DNA from 3 places in the Actinopolymorpha singaporensis genome. Region 3 is predicted to be linked to each of the others. Evidence: predicted binding sites of a transcription regulator. Region 3 holds the regulator's gene; each other region holds the start of a gene.

Region 1 (5,314 bases), 2.9 Mb from region 3:
AGCCCGATGTGGTCGATGCCGGCCACCTCGCGTACGTGCTCCACATGCGCCACCACGTCGGAGAGAGCGGCGTCCGGCTTGGGGTGCTCCTTGCGCCACTCCCGGGTGAACTCGAAGAACGCGCTGAGGTCGGTCGGGTTGATGCCCTGAGCCCGCGCCGCCTCCGATGCCTCCACCCGCCACTGCGCACACACCGGGGAGACGAACTCCGGAACGAACGTCACCATGCACACGCCACCGTTGGCCGGAAGCGTGGCGAGCACGTCGTCGGGTACGTTCCGCGCCACGTCGCACACTGCCCGGGCCGAGGAGTGGGAGAAGATCACCGGCGCCTCGCTGGCCGCCAGTGCGGCACGCATCGTGTCGGCGGAGACGTGGGAGAGGTCGACGAGCATGCCCAGCCGGTTCATCTCCGCGACGACCTCGACCCCGAACCGCGACAGTCCGCCGACAGCCGGCTCGTCGGTCGCTGCATCGGCCCATGGCACGTTGTCGTTGTGGGTGAGCGTCATGTACCGCACGCCGAGCGCGTGCATCGCGCGGAGCGTCGCCAGCGAGCAGTCGATGGAGTGACCGCCCTCCATGCCCATCAGGGACGCGATCCGGCCGGACGCGAAGACCTGTTCCACCTCGTCGGCAGTGGTCGCGAGCCCGAACGTGTCGGCGTACCTGGCGACCATCGCGTGCACGGCGTCGATCTGCTCCAGCGTCGCCGAAACTGCGTGGTCGCCCTGCAGCCGGCTCGGCACGTAGACCGACCAGAACTGCGCGCCGACATGTCCCCGCCGCAGCCGCGGAATGTCGGTCTGCAGGCGAGGCTGGTCGAGGGCGATGTCCACCTTGTCGAAGTCGTAGGCACTGGCATGCCGCATCGCGATCGGCAGGTCGTTGTGCCCGTCGACCAGCGGATTGGCCGCGAGCAGAGCACGCGCTCGATCAAGGTGGTCGGTGGGAGTCGTGGTGGCCATGCCCCGATCTTGCCGTGGCGGTGGTGCGGACACGCAGAAGGGGCGGCCACCGAGGATTCCGTGACCGCCCCTGCGCCGACTGCGGGCGGCCACCGAGGATTCCGTGACCGCCCCTGCGCCGACTGCGCGCGGCCACCGAGGATTCCGTGACCGCCCCTGCGCCGACTGCGCGCGGCCACCGAGGATTCCGTGACCGCCCCTGCGCCGACTGCGGGCGGCCACCGAGGATTCCGTGACCGCCCGCGCCGCGTGATGCGGGAGCTAGCTGACTTCGAGCGAACTCAGAAGTCCATGCCGCCGCCGTCGGGCATACCGCCGCCCGCCGGGGCCTTCTCCTTCTCCGGCTTGTCCGCGACGACCGCCTCGGTGGTGAGGAACAGGCCGGCGATGGACGAGGCGTTCTGCAGTGCCGAACGCACGACCTTGGCCGGGTCGGGAACGCCGGCCGCGAGCAGGTCGACGTACTCGCCGGTCGCGGCGTTGAGGCCGTGGCCGTCGGGAAGCCCGCGGACCTTCTCAGCGACGACGCCGCCCTCGAGACCGGCGTTGACCGCGATCTGCTTCAGCGGAGCCTCGAGCGCCACCTTGACGATGTTGGCGCCGGTGGCCTCGTCACCCTCGAGGTCGAGCTTGTCGAAGGCCTTCTTGCCGGCCTGGACGAGCGCCACGCCGCCACCGGCGACGATGCCCTCCTCGACCGAGGCCTTCGCCGCGCGAACGGCGTCCTCGATGCGGTGCTTGCGCTCCTTCAGCTCCACCTCGGTGGCGGCGCCGACCTTGATCACCGCGACGCCGCCGGCCAGCTTGGCCAGCCGCTCCTGCAGCTTCTCGCGGTCGTAGTCGGAGTCGCTGCGCTCGATCTCGGCGCGGATCTGGTTGACCCGGCCGGAGATCTGCTCGGGGTCACCGGCACCCTCGACGATCGTCGTCTCGTCCTTGGTGACGACGACCTTGCGGGCGCGGCCGAGCAGGTCGAGACCGGCGTTCTCCAGCTTCAGGCCGACCTCCTCGGAGATGACCTGGCCACCGGTGAGGATGGCGATGTCGCCGAGCATGGCCTTGCGGCGGTCACCGAAGCCGGGGGCCTTCACGGCGACCGACTTGAAGGTGCCGCGGACCTTGTTGACGACGAGCGTGGCCAGGGCCTCGCCCTCGACGTCCTCGGCGATGATCGCCAGCGGCTTGCCGGACTGCATGACCTTCTCCAGCAGCGGGAGCATGTCCTTCACCGCGGAGATCTTGCCGTTGTAGACGAGAACGTAGGGGTCGTCGAGGACGGCCTCCATGCGCTCGGCGTCGGTCCAGAAGTACGGCGAGATGTAGCCCTTGTCGAAGCGCATACCCTCGGTGAGCTCGAGCTCGAGCCCGAAGGTGTTGCTCTCCTCGACGGTGATGACGCCTTCCTTGCCGACCTTGTCCATCGCCTCGGCGATGATCTCGCCGACGCTCGCGTCGCCACCGGCGGAGACGGCCGCCACAGAGGCGATCTGCTCCTTGGTCTCGACGTCCTTGGCCGCCTGGGCGAGCTGCTCGGTCACCCGGTCGACAGCGGCCTCGATGCCACGCTTGAGGCCCATCGGGTTGGCCCCGGCGGCGACGTTGCGCAGACCCTCGCGGACCAGCGCCTGTGCGAGCACGGTCGCGGTCGTGGTGCCGTCACCGGCCACGTCATCGGTCTTCTTGGCTACTTCCTTGACGAGCTCGGCCCCGATCTTCTCCCACGGGTCCTCGAGCTCGATCTCCTTCGCGATGGAGACGCCGTCGTTGGTGATCGTCGGCGCGCCCCACTTCTTCTCCAGGACGACGTTGCGGCCCTTCGGGCCGAGAGTCACCTTGACGGCGTCGGCGAGGGTGTTCATACCCCGCTCGAGACCGCGGCGCGCGTCCTCGTTGAACGAGATGATCTTGGGCATCTAGCTGGATCCTCCCCCAGGTGGGTGGATGGTCGTGGGTTCGGGTCGACGCCCGCGACGGACGCTTCCCGGCCAGGCCGGGAACCTCGTCGAACCAAACCAAGATGGATTGTCACTCGCGACCTTCGAGTGCTAACACGTGTTTAGCACTCGACCTGGGAGAGTGCAAGCCGAGGGCCGGGGAGGACGGACAAGCCGCCGCCCGGTCGGCACGGACGCGCCGGCCCACTGTCGCGGGGCACACCCCGGGCCTGACGCGGAGGCGCCGAGGGCTTGACGTGGAACTGCCGAGGGTCCGACGTGGACATGCCGGGGGCCCGGACGGATCATCCGCCCGGGCCCCCGGCGTCGCCTTCCGTGGCCTGGCTCAGACCGGGCGCACCTCGTGCGCTTCAAGCCCCTTCGGGCCACGGACGACCTCGAACTCGACGGCCTGCCCGTCGGCGAGGGACTTGTATCCGTCCATCTGGATCTTCGACCAGTGGACGAAGACGTCGTTACCGTCGTCCACCGCGATGAAGCCGTAGCCCTTTTCCGAGTTGAACCACTTCACGGTTCCCTGCGTCATGCCCTCTCCTCAGACCCGTTCGGGTGTCAGACCCGCCCGGCGCGGGCCCGGGTCGTACTCACCGCACCCGTCCCGCGAGGGGAGGTGTTGCGATAGATCCGCGCGCATTCCCACCGTTGGCGGTCGAGCCGTTACGCACGATCATGGCGACCACGGCCGACCATAGCCAAAAACATCACCGGTGTGGAGATGTCTGAACGATCTCCTTTGGGCCAGGTTCGGCCCCCTTGACCAGGCCTCGGAAGCGGAGAGTGAAGGGGCCACCACGGCTACCACCCTGAGTAACAGGCGTCCCGGTATGCGGGACAAAACCTCAGCTGGCCAGCGGAGACGCCCCGAAGGATTCGCCCCAGGCGTAGCCGAGTTCCTCGCCCCCGGAGCGCCACCGTCGCGGCGCCGTCGTCCAGAGCCAGTCCAGCGGCTCGACTCCGCCGGGCTCCCCGCCGTCCAGCGCGAGCCGGACGGCGGCGCGCAGGTCGGCGTCCACCTTCGGCGTGCGGGCAGCCGGGTCCACCGAGACGAACAACGCCGTCCCGGACCGGGCCACCAGGTCGAGGAACTGACGGTTCCTCTCCCAGGGAGTCACCGGCGTGCACGGTACGCAGTCGGCGTCGGCGGCGAAGAAGGAGCCGTGCTGGGCGAGCCGGTACGCGAGCGCGTTGACCCCCATCCGGCGGGTCCGCTCCCAGTCCCGGCCGGAGGTGTCGTCGCCGATGCGCTGCACCTCCACCAGCCCGGCGGCCAGGTGCCCGACGGTGTTGCAGCCGATCACCACCGCGTCACCGGCACCCTCGCGGATCGTCTCGTACAGCCGGAGGAGGATCTCGGCGTTCGTGCGTCCGCGGTCGGCGAAGTGCCACCCGGAGTCGGTCAGCTCCGAACCCATCGCCGGGCCGAAGCGGCCGAATGCGTCGAACGTCGAGAAGTCGTGCTTGACCAGCTCGAAGCCCCAGCCCACCAGCCGGGCGACATCGTCCCGGATGGTCTGCAGGTTGTCGGGCAGGGTGAGGTCGAGCGGCTGCTCCCGCGCCGGGCGCGGGCCGGGCCGAAGTCGCGCCGGGTCGGTCACCGTGGACAGCGCTGCCGGGCGCATCCAGATCCCCGGCCGGGCACCGCGCGCCGCGATGTCCGTGGCGAAGCCCGGCATGTCGTCGAACAGACCGGCGACACCCGCCGTCCACGGGCCTCCCGGGCAGACCCCGCCCGGGCTCCATCCGGCGTCCACGACGCAGAACGGCCGCACCGGATGTCCGTCGGCGTACGACACGATCGTCTCGGCGTCGCGCAGGATCTGCGCCGGGCCGAAGTCGCGGCCGTAGGCGTAGTACCAGTTGTTGGCACCGACCACGGGCTTCACCGGCGGCAACGGGTCGGTGCACATCGCCGCTGTCAACCCGCGCTGGACGGCGTACGGCGAGGCGTTCGCGTCACCGGCCACCTCGACCACCGTGGCCGCGGACAGTACCCGCTTCCCCAGCGACACCGGCCCGCCGCCGTTGCGGACGTCGAGCCACAGGGAGCAGCCGTCCTCGTCGACAGTCCAGGCGCAGAAGGCGTTCGGGCGTACGCGAACGCCCATTCCCGTGGTCGTCGCGGACACCGGGTCGTGCGCGAGCCACGACCACGGCAGCAGCCGCTCGGGCTGGTGGTGACGCCAGGACAGGTCGCCGTAGGAACGTTCCCAGGCGTCGCCGAGGATCAGCGCCGAGGTGGGTACGCGGCGACGCCAGCGGAGCACCACCCAGGACAGGCCGGCGCCCGGGCAGGCCACCGTGACGTCGAGGCCGTACGGCCCCGGCGCCAGCCCGACCTCCACCTCGGCGGTGGTGAACCTGGTGGCACCAGTGGCCCCGGTGGCCCGGCCC
Region 2 (5,314 bases), 870 kb from region 3:
CCTGGTGTCCGCCATCGTCAAGGGCTCCCTGCGCGGGTACGCCGACGCCGGGATCCTCTCCGTTCCCAAGCACTTTCCCGGGCACGGCAGCGTCCCCGCGGACAGCCACGTCAGCCTGCCGGTCCAGCACGCGTCGCTGGCCACGCTCGAGCGCCGTGACCTGGTGCCGTTCGCCGCGGCCGTCAAGGACGGCGTGTCGGCGGTCATGGTCGCCCACATCGACGTACGCGCGGTCGACCCGGGCACCCCGGCGTCGGTGTCGAAGCCGATGATCGACGGGGTTCTGCGCAAGCAGCTCGGCTTCCAGGGCGCGGTGTTCACCGACGCGCTGGAGATGGCCGGGGTGGCCGACAAGTACGGCAGCGCGGAGGCGGGTGTACGCGCCCTGCTCGCCGGTGCCGACGTCCTCCTGCTGCCCGCCAGTGCGGCGAAGACGCACGACGCGATCATGGCGGCGCTGAGCTCGGGCCGGCTACCGCAAGCGCGTCTTGACGAGGCTGCCGCGCGCTCCATCGCGTTGATGCTGCACGCCAGGTCGACGGCTCAGAAGACACCGTCGGAGGTCGAGCTCGGCGGGGCGAAGGACGTCTCCTACGCCGCCTCGCTGAAGGGGCTGACCGTGGTGTCGGGCAGGTGCGAAGGTCGCCTGGTGGGTGAGCGGATCAGCGTGGTCGGTGGCCGGTCCGAGGACCGTGCCCGGCTCACCGAGGCCGCCCGCAAGGCAGGCTTGACAGTAGGTGAGGGCGGTGACGTCGTGCACCTGTTGGGCCGCGGTGAGGCGGGCTCCGGCGCGGTGGTCGTCGCCCTGGACACGCCGTACGGCCTGGCGCGCAGTTCCGCCTCCGAGGCGCGGATCGGGTTGTACGGGCGTACGCCGGAAGCGTTTCACGCCCTGGTCGACGTGCTCACCGGCAGGGCACGCGGCGGCGGCCGGCTTCCGGTGCACGTCGGGGACCTGCCCGCACAGCACTGCAGGTAGCGAACCCCCACCGGAACGAACTCCGGCCCGCGTCTTCGGGTGAGATCGCGGGCCGGAGGTTCGTGCGGGTGGGTGCGGAGGTCAGGACCGCAGCGCGGCCACGACGTCGATCTCCACCAGGATGTTGTTCAGCTGGGACCCCACCGTGGTGCGGACGGGGTAGGGCTCCTCGAGGAACGACTCGTACACGCGGTTGAAGTCCGCGAAGTCGGCCAGGTCGGCCAGGTGCACGGTGGCCTTCACCACGTCGGCGAAGGTGAGTCCGCGCTCGGCGAGCACCGCGGCGACGTTGCGCATCACCTGCGCGGTCTGCTCGGCTACCCCGCCCTCCACGAGCTTGCCGGTCTTCGGGTCGGCCGGGCCGAAGCCCGCCGTGTAGAGGAAACCGTTGGCCACGATGCCCTGGGAGTAGGCACCGGCCGGGTTGGGCGCCTGGTCGGTCTTGATCGCTTCCTTGGCCATGGTGGTCCTTCCGCTCGGTCGGCTGGCAGCCGCTGCGTCCGCCGTCGTGTGCCTTCGTACGCCGTACGAACCTCTGGGGTCGGTGCGTACGGTTACTTCCGAATACTGCCGCTAAGCGACACTAACGGGTGCGTCCGGTGCGCCCGCCGCGGCGTTGGGGGTAGGCCTTCACGCGGGTGGCGGCGAGCTCGACAACGGCGTCACCAGCAGGGCGACGCTGCCGGCGGCGGTTCTGGTCACCACCAGCGTCGCCGCGGCCGAACCCCGCGGAGCGAGGCGCTTGCGGAGCACGTCCGGGTCCACGTCCACGCCCCGCTTCTTCACGGTGAGGGTCCCGACGTCGCGGGCACGCAACGCGCGCTTGAGCGCCTTCACGTCGTACGGCAGCACCTCCTCGACGCGGTACGCGGTGGCGAACGGTGTCGGCACGTGCCGGTCGGAGGTGAGGTAGGCGATCTTCGGGTGCACCAGCGCCCCGTCCACCAGCGGCGCCACCGCGGTCACCAGCCCGGCGCGGATCACCGCACCGTCGGGTTCGTAGAGGTAGGCCCGCGGCTCGCTGACCGGCGCCTCGCCCGGGTCGTCGGCGTCGGTGAGCCCGGCCGCCGCAGGGAGCACGGTCGCGCGCCGGCGTACGGGTTCGCCGGAGCGTTCCGCCCGCGACCGCAGCGCACCCGACCACAGGGCCGCCTCCTTGACCTCGCGGCCCTCGCTGATCCACTCCGCCTCCACCTGGGCGGGGACCAGCGAGTGCGGGATGATCGGTGCGGTCTTGACGCAGGCGGTGCCGGTGAGCAACTCGGTCACGAACGACCAGGGCGGTGAGTAGTCCGCCGGGTCGAAGACCCTGCCCCGGCCCGAGCGCCTGGCCGGGTCGGCCACCACCCCGGCGTACACCGATCGGTCCACGTCGGTGACGTCGGCCACCTCGACCCGGGCGTGCACCCGTCCGGGCAGGCCGGGCGCCGGCGGACCAGGGGAGTCGGGTGGCACGTCGGGGCCGGCCAGGCCGGCCAGGCCGGCCAGGTTCGCGCGGGCGATCTCGGCGGTCAGCGGGTCCCGGTCGAACCCGGTCACGGCCAGCCCGGCCCGCACCAGCGCCAGCAGGTCTCCGCCGATGCCACAGCACAGGTCGGCGACCGGCGCGGCCACGGCCTGATCCGGGTGGACGCCCGCCGAACTTCCCTCGGCGCCGAGCACGGCGGCGATCCGGCCCGCACGGTACGCCGCGACGCCGGCCGTGGTGGCCTGCTCCAGTCCGTCGCGGGTGAAGAACATCCGGTCCGCGTCGGGGCCGAACTTGGTCCGGGCCCGACGGCGCAGAGCGACCTGGGTGAGGGCAGCGGCCACCAGGTCGGCGGGGTGGTCGCGGCGCAGCCGGGTGGCAAGGGCGATCGCGGCCCGTTCGTCGTAGGCCGCCTCCACGTCGGCGAGCAGGCCCTGGCCGGCGGGTCCGCGGAGTGCCCGGAACACCTCGAGGTCCATCGGCTCCTCCGCGGGTCGCGGTTTTCGGGGTCCGGTTCCGACCCGCCTGGCACTCAGGTTGACCGAGTGCTAACAACCGCATAGATTCGGCATTGGCACTCTCGACCTTAGGGTGCCAGCAACAGCCCGCGACGAGGCGGCCGGCACCGCGACGACGGCTCGCCAGCGTCGCTCCACAGGTGAAAACAAACTCACGTACACGTGTTCACCGTGACATCCCGTGAAGGGGGAGGTCAGCAAGTGTCGGTCTCCATCAAGCCGCTCGAGGACCGCATCGTCATCAAGACCCTCGACGCCGAAGAGACAACCGCGTCGGGTCTGGTGATTCCCGACACCGCGAAGGAGAAGCCCCAGGAGGGCGAAGTTGTCGCGGTCGGTCCGGGTCGCATCGACGACAACGGCAACCGGGTCCCGCTCGACGTCGCTGTCGGCAACAAGGTGATCTTCAGCAAGTACGGCGGCACCGAGGTGAAGTACAGCGGCGAGGAGTTCCTCATCCTCTCCGCGCGCGACGTGCTCGCCGTCGTCGAGAAGTAGGCCAACGCCGCCGGCAGGAGGGCGGGCCGCGCGCCCGGGTCCCCCGGCGGGCGCGACCCGCGACCACCTGGTCGCGACCGAGTGGTCGCGTCGCCACCGCCCTCCTGCCGTCGGCTCCTGCCGCCGGCCCGGGTCCCGTCCCTGGCCGCACGCGGCAACAGACGTACACGTTTGACGGACGACTGACGACCGGCACCAGCCGGGGCCCGGCCACCGCCGGACGACCCCGGTGGGGCGTCGTGGAAGGACATTTAGACCCATGCCGAAGATCCTGGAGTTCGACGAGAACGCACGGCGCGCCCTCGAGCGCGGCGTCGACGCCCTCGCGAACACCGTGAAGGTGACGCTGGGCCCGAAGGGCCGCAACGTCGTCATCGACAAGAAGTGGGGCGCTCCCACCATCACCAACGATGGTGTGACGGTCGCCCGCGAGGTGGAGCTCGAGGACCCGTTCGAGAACCTCGGCGCCCAGCTCGTCAAGGAAGTCGCCACCAAGACCAACGACATCGCCGGTGACGGCACCACCACGGCGACGGTGCTCGCCCAGGCGATGGTGCACGTCGGGCTGCGGGCGGTCGCCGCCGGCGCCAACCCGATGGCGCTGAAGAAGGGCATCGACCGCGCGGTCGAGTCCATCAGCACCTTCCTCCTGGACAAGGCCAAGTCGGTCGACACCCGGGAGGAGATGGCCCACGTGGCCACCATCTCCGCGCAGGACGCGCAGATCGGCCAGCTGATCGCCGAGTCGTTCGACAAGGTGGGCAAGGACGGTGTGATCACCGTCGAGGAGTCCAACACCCTGGGCACCGAGCTCGAGCTCACCGAGGGCATGCAGTTCGACAAGGGCTTCATCTCGCCGAACTTCGTGACCGACGCCGAGCGCCAGGAAGCAGTCCTGGACGACCCGTACATCCTGATCCACCAGGGCAAGATCTCCTCGATGGCCGACCTGCTCCCGCTGCTGGAGAAGGTCGTCCAGGCGGGCAAGCCCCTGGTGATCATCGCCGAGGACGTCGAGGGCGAGGCCCTGGCCACCCTCGTGGTCAACAAGATCCGCGGCATCTTCAACTCCGTGGCCGTCAAGGCGCCCGGGTTCGGTGACCGCCGCAAGGCCATGCTCGAGGACCTCGCCGCGCTCACGGGTGGACAGGTCATCGCCCCCGAGGTCGGGCTCAAGCTCGACCAGGTGGGCCTCGAGGTGCTCGGCACCGCCCGTCGCGTCACGGTGACCAAGGACGACACCACGGTCATCGACGGCGGCGGCTCCGCCGACGACGTGGCGGCCCGCGTCGCCCAGATCCGGGCCGAGATCGAGAACACCGACTCCGACTGGGACCGCGAGAAGCTGCAGGAGCGGCTCGCGAAGCTGGCCGGCGGCGTGTGTGTGATCAAGGTCGGCGCGGCCACGGAGGTCGAGCTCAAGGAGAAGAAGCACCGCATCGAGGACGCCGTGTCGGCGACCCGGGCGGCGATCGAGGAGGGCATCGTCACCGGCGGTGGCGCCGCCCTCGTTCACGCCGCGGCGGCGCTGGACAACCTGTCCGAGCTGACCGGCGACGAGAAGGTCGGTGTCGAGCTCGTACGCCAGTCCGTCCGCGAGCCGCTGCGCTGGATCGCCGAGAACGCCGGCGCCCAGGGTTACGTCGTCGTGGAGAAGGTCCGCGAGAACGGCCCCGGCAAGGGCTACAACGCCGCCACCGGCGAGTACGGCGACCTGGTCGGCCAGGGCGTCATCGACCCGGTGAAGGTGACCCGCTCGGCGCTCGCCAACGCGGCGTCCATCGCGGCGATGCTGCTCACCACCGAGACGCTCGTCGTCGACAAGCCGGAGGAGGCCGAGGAGGCCGCCGG
Region 3 (5,314 bases):
GCCGGGTGAGGATGATCCGGTTGACCTGCTTGGCCTGCAGCGCCTGGACCGCCTTCGCCATCGCGAGGTAGGTCTTGCCGGTGCCGGCCGGGCCGATGGAGAAGATCACCGTGTGCTGGTCGATCGCGTCGACGTAGCGCTTCTGCCCGACCGTCTTGGGCCGGATCGTCCGGCCGCGGTTGGACAGGATGTTGAGGGTGAGCACGTCGGTTGGGCGTTCGGCGTCGCGGGTCCGCAGCATCGCCACGCTGCGCTCCACCGCGTCGGAGGTCAGGCCGTGCCCGGAACGGACGATGGCGACCAGCTCGTCGAAGAGCTGCTCGACGAGGATGCGCTCCTCCGGGGCCGCGGTCACCGTGATCTCGTTGCCGCGGACGTGGATCTGCGCGTCGAACTCCTTCTCCGCCACCCGGAGAAACTCGTCGCGCGGGCCGAGCAGGCTGACCATCGAGATGCTCGAGGGTACGACGATCTTGGTCTGTGTGGGGCTGGTCTGCGCCATGGGCGGCCTGTTCGGCCCCTCCTTAGGGTTCCCGACGCTCGAAACGTCGTTCATCGTAGCTCCGCCCGGCCGGAACCGGGACTGGTATTTCCGCTGTGGGGGGTATGCCCGAGATCGCCGCGGCCCGCGGGCGCCCCGAGGGCGCCGGCCGGACGCGGGGTCGGGCCGCCGGTCACCCGAGCGCGTCGGACATCTGCCGGCCGGCCAGCACGTGCAGGTGGCAGTGGAACACGCCCTGGCCGCCCTGGGCGCCGATGTTGGTGACCACGCGGTAGCCGGCCTCGCGTACGCCCAGGTGGTCGGCCACCGCGGCGCACTCGCGCAGCAGCTCACCGGCCAGCTCGGGGTCGTCGGCGACCACCGCGTCGAGATCGGCCCGGTGGTCCTTCGGGATCACCAGCACGTGCACGGGCGCCTGCGGGCTCACGTCGGGAAAGGCCAGCGTGCGCTCGGTCTCGCGCACCACCTCCGCCGGGATCCCCCCCGCCACGATGCGGCAGAACACGCAGTCGGCGTCGCTCGCCACGCCGGACTCCCCTCCGTCGGGTTCGGTTGTTCGGATCAGCCGTTGAAGGCATCGCGGATGCGGGAGAAGACCCCGCCCCGCCGCTCGGAGGTGACCTGCCCGCTGGCCTTCTCCTCACCACGAAGCCGGGCCAGCTCGGTGAGCAGCTCCCGCTGGGCGTGGTCGAGGCGGGTCGGCGTCTCCACCACCACGTGCACCACCAGGTCACCGCGCCGGGACCCGCCGGACAGGTGGGGTACGCCGCGACCGGTGAGGACCAGCTCGTGGCCGGACTGGGTGCCCGGCTTGGCCTCCACCTCGACGGAGTCCTCGTCCAGTGTGTCCAGGGTGATCGTGGTGCCGAGGGCGGCGGCGGTCATCGGCAGCTTGACGGTGCAGTGCAGGTCGTTGCCGTGCCGGCTCCACACCTCGTGCGGCTCGACCTGGATCTCGACGTACAGGTCACCGGCCGGGCCGCCGCCGGGCCCCACCTCGCCCTGGCCGGACAGCTGGATGCGGGTGCCGTCGTCGACGCCGGCCGGGATCTTGACCGCGAGCGTACGGCGGGACAGCACCCGGCCCTCCCCCGCGCACTCCGGGCAGGGGTTGGGGATGATCGTCCCGAATCCCTGGCAGCGCGGGCACGGCCGGGTCGTCATCACCTGGCCGAGGAACGAGCGCTGGACGGAGTTGACCTCGCCGCGGCCCTCACACACCGTGCAGGTGGTCGGCGACGTGCCCGGAGCGGCGCCGCCGCCCTGACAGCTCTGGCACACCACGGCGGTGTCGACCTGGATCTCCTTGACCGCGCCGAACACCGCCTCGGCCAGGTCGACCGGCAGCCGCAGCAGGGCGTCCTGGCCGCGCCGGGTGCGCGGACGCGGCCCGCGGGTGCCGGACGAGCCGAAGAACGCGTCCATGATGTCGGTGAACGAGAAGCCCGGACCAAAGCCCGCGCCCTGGCCCGCGCCGGACGCCATCGGGTCGCCGCCCAGGTCGTACACCTCACGCTTCTTCGGGTCCGACAGGACCTCGTAGGCGCGGGTGACCTCCTTGAACCGCTCGTGCGTATCCGGATCGGGGTTGACGTCTGGGTGCAGCGTGCGCGCCAGCCGACGGTAGGCCTTCTTGATCTCCTCCGCGGAGGCGTCGCGTCGGACGCCGAGGAGCTCGTAGTAGTCCTGGCTCATGCTCTGGGATGCCTTCGGCACTGACTCATTCCCTCGGATCATTCCCCTGCAAGGATCTGGCTGACATAGCGGGCTACGGCGCGAACCGCTCCCATGGTGCCCGGGTAGTCCATTCGGGTGGGCCCGACCACGCCGAGATTGGCGACGGCCTCGTCCCCAGGACCATAGCCGGTGGTGACCACCGAGGCCGTGGAGAGTTCGACGACGGGGTTCTCGTGGCCGATCCGGACGGTGAAACCGGACGGGCCGGTGGTCTCACCGAGCAGGCGGAGCAGCACGACCTGCTCCTCCAGCGCCTCCAGCACCGGCCTGATGGAGGTGTGGAAATCGGCGCCGAACGGGATGAGGTTGGCCGTACCGCTCACCGCGATCCGTCCCTCGGTGCGCTCGGCGACGGTCTCCAGGAACGTCGACACGATCGTGGTGACCTGCGGACGCACCGACACGTCGAACATGTCCGGCAGGTCGGCGACCGCCGAGGCCGCCTCCGTGAGCGGCCGCCCGGCGACCACGGCGTTCAGCCGGGCCCGGACGTCGCGCAGGAACTCGTCGGCCACCGTGGTACCCACGTCGACCACCCGCTGCTCGACCCGGCCGGTGCTGGTGATCAGGACGATCAGCAGGCGGCTGGACGACAATGTGACGAGTTCCACATGACGCACCGTGGAGCGGGTGAGGGTGGGGTACTGCACGACCGCCACCTGCCGGGTGATCTGGGCGAGCAGGCGCACCGTGCGGTGCACCACGTCGTCCAGGTCGACCGCGCCCTCCAGGAACGCCGAGATGGCGCGGCGTTCTGCGCTCGACATCGGCTTGATCGTGGTCAGCCGGTCGACGAACAGGCGGTAGCCCTTGTCGGTGGGTATCCGGCCGGCGCTGGTGTGCGGCTGGGCGATGTAGCCCTCCTCCTCCAGCGCGGCCATGTCGTTGCGCACGGTCGCCGGGGAGACGCCCAGGTTGTGCCGGTCGACCAGGGCCTTCGAACCGACCGGCTCCTCGGTGTGGACGTAATCCTCGACGATCGCGCGGAGGACGGCCAACTTCCGGTCGTCGAGCATTGGCTTCGGCCTCCCTCGTCCTGGCGCGTTCCCACGGGTCTGACGTACTGCTGCGGCGGTTCGGACGGTACCCGGCCCGCGCCGTACTGGCGCGGCTGTGGGCCCGCCCATCTCGACGAGCCCACGCGCGAGTGCGCCGTCCGAACGGATCTTGGACCGGCATCAGACTGGCACTCGCCGAACCTGAGTGCCAGTCTACGGCGACACGGCCACCTTGTGCTGACCACGGCAATGGGATGCTGTGGCCGTGAATGTCCTCCGAGCCGGCTGGGCCGAGAGCTGGACCGAGATGGGGCCGGGCTGCTTCGTCCGGCGCTACCCGTCGTTCGACCTCACCGTGGGGGTGGTCGCCGGCGCCGACGGGCTGCTCGTCGTGGACACCCGGGGCGGTCCCCGCGAAGCGGACGAACTCCGCGCCGACCTCGCCAGGCTGTCCGACCTGCCGGTCCGGTGGGTCGTCGACACCCACTGGCACTTCGACCACACGTTCGGTAACCAGCGGTTCGCGGGCGCGGCGATCTACGGGCACGAGACGGTGCCCGGCGTGCTGGCCGAGCGGGGCGAGGAGGTGCGAGCCGCCCTCGCCCGGCGTTCCCCGGAGTGGGAGCAGGACATGGCCGACCTCGCGCTGACCCCGCCCGACCGTACGTTCGCCTCGGTGGCCGTGATCGACCTCGGCGACCGGGTGGTCGAACTCGTCCACCCCGGTCGTGGCCACACCGACGGCGACGTGGTGGTCCGGGTGCCGGACGCCGACCTCGTGTTCGCCGGCGACCTGGTGGAGGAGTCCGGGCCGCCGGCGTACGGCGACGACTCGTTCCCGCTGGAGTGGCCGTCGACGCTGGAGGTGTTCACCGGCCTGCTCACGCCGGCGTCGGTGGTGGTGCCGGGGCACGGCGCGGTGGTGGACCAGGCGTTCGTGACCGGGCAGTTCGGCGACGTCACCGCGGTCGCCGAGACGATCCGCCGGCTCGCCGGGGAGGGCGTGCCGGAGGCCGAGGCGCTGACCGCGGCGGAGTGGCCCTACCCCACCGAGCGGCTGGCCGAGGCGGTCCGCCGGGGTTACCAGCACCTGCGCCAGTCCGGCGTACCGACGGCCGGGCCCGCGGGATCCGGCCCGGGCCGGCGTTCCCTCCCCCTGCTGGGGCAGTAGCCGAACGACCTGGGGCGCACGTACGACGGAGGCCGGCAGGTGCCGGCCTGGGCCGGACGGGCGTGGCGTTCCCGGCTCGCGGGCCGGTCCGCCGCTACGCTCACCGATCATGGCCGGACCTGGTGACCGCTATTCGCAGGACGTCCTGACCACCGACTGGCGGGCGCCGAAGCTCGGCCGGACGGTCGAGGTGGACGTCGAACCCGACATGGTGCTCGAGGACGCCACCACCGGTTTCTGCGGTGCGGTGGTGGCGATCGAACGCGACCTCGTGGTGCTGGAGGACCGGCGCGGGGCGCGGCGCAGCTATCCGTACGGTCCGGGGTTCTGGCTGGAGGGGAAGCCGGTCGCGATCCGGCGCCCGAAGGCGGCACCGGCCACCGGGCCCGCCCGCACCGCGTCCGGGTCGATCGCGGTCCGCAACTCCCGGGCCAGGGTCGCCCGCGCCAGCCGGATCTACGTCGAGGGCCGCCACGACGCCGAGCTCATCGAGAAGGTGTGGGGTGACGACCTGCGGATCGAGGGCGTCGCCGTGGAGTACCTCGAGGGCGTGGACGACCTCGCCGCCGTCGTGGCGGAGTTCCGGCCCGAGCCGCGGCGCCGGCTGGGTGTCCTGGTCGACCACCTGGTCCCCGGCAGCAAGGAGAGCCGGATCGCCGAGGAGGTCACCCGAGGCCCGTACGGCGCTCACGTCCTCGTGGTCGGGCACCCGTTCGTGGACATCTGGGCGGCCGTACGCCCCGAGCGGGTCGGTCTGGAGCGCTGGCCCGACATCCCCCGGCAGACGTCGTGGAAGCACGGCATCTGCGCCGCCCTGGGCTGGCCGCACGACGACCAGGCCGACATCGCCCGGGCGTGGAAGCAGATCCTGGGCACGGTCCGCGACTTCCGCGACCTCGAACCAGC

Evidence for each region. The regulator HrcA, encoded in region 3, represses chaperone genes, less so after heat shock. The targets are predictions, from matches to a motif close to TTGGCACTCGNNNNNNNCGAGTGCCAA.
Region 1: groL (chaperonin GroEL) is a predicted target of HrcA. The motif match lies at 3,025-3,051, and genes of this name have one in related genera.
Region 2: groES (co-chaperone GroES) is a predicted target of HrcA. The motif match lies at 2,973-2,999, and genes of this name have one in related genera.

The regions. Positions count from the first base shown of each region.
Region 1 is NZ_LT629732.1:386,304-391,617, forward strand. It holds gene BLU27_RS01760 (dipeptidase) at 1-968, opposite strand, end outside; gene groL (chaperonin GroEL) at 1,250-2,881, opposite strand; gene BLU27_RS01770 (cold-shock protein) at 3,249-3,449, opposite strand; gene BLU27_RS01775 (alpha-amylase family protein) at 3,763-5,314, opposite strand, start outside.
Region 2 is NZ_LT629732.1:3,012,455-3,017,768, forward strand. It holds gene BLU27_RS13750 (glycoside hydrolase family 3 protein) at 1-979, shown strand, start outside; gene BLU27_RS13755 (Rid family detoxifying hydrolase) at 1,061-1,441, opposite strand; gene BLU27_RS13760 (class I SAM-dependent methyltransferase) at 1,610-2,926, opposite strand; gene groES (co-chaperone GroES) at 3,167-3,463, shown strand; gene groL (chaperonin GroEL) at 3,723-5,314, shown strand, end outside.
Region 3 is NZ_LT629732.1:3,882,867-3,888,180, reverse strand. It holds gene BLU27_RS17600 (PhoH family protein) at 1-502, opposite strand, end outside; gene BLU27_RS17595 (histidine triad nucleotide-binding protein) at 675-1,028, opposite strand; gene dnaJ (molecular chaperone DnaJ) at 1,064-2,197, opposite strand; gene hrcA (heat-inducible transcriptional repressor HrcA) at 2,236-3,255, opposite strand; gene BLU27_RS17580 (MBL fold metallo-hydrolase) at 3,503-4,408, shown strand; gene BLU27_RS17575 (DUF3097 domain-containing protein) at 4,518-5,314, shown strand, end outside.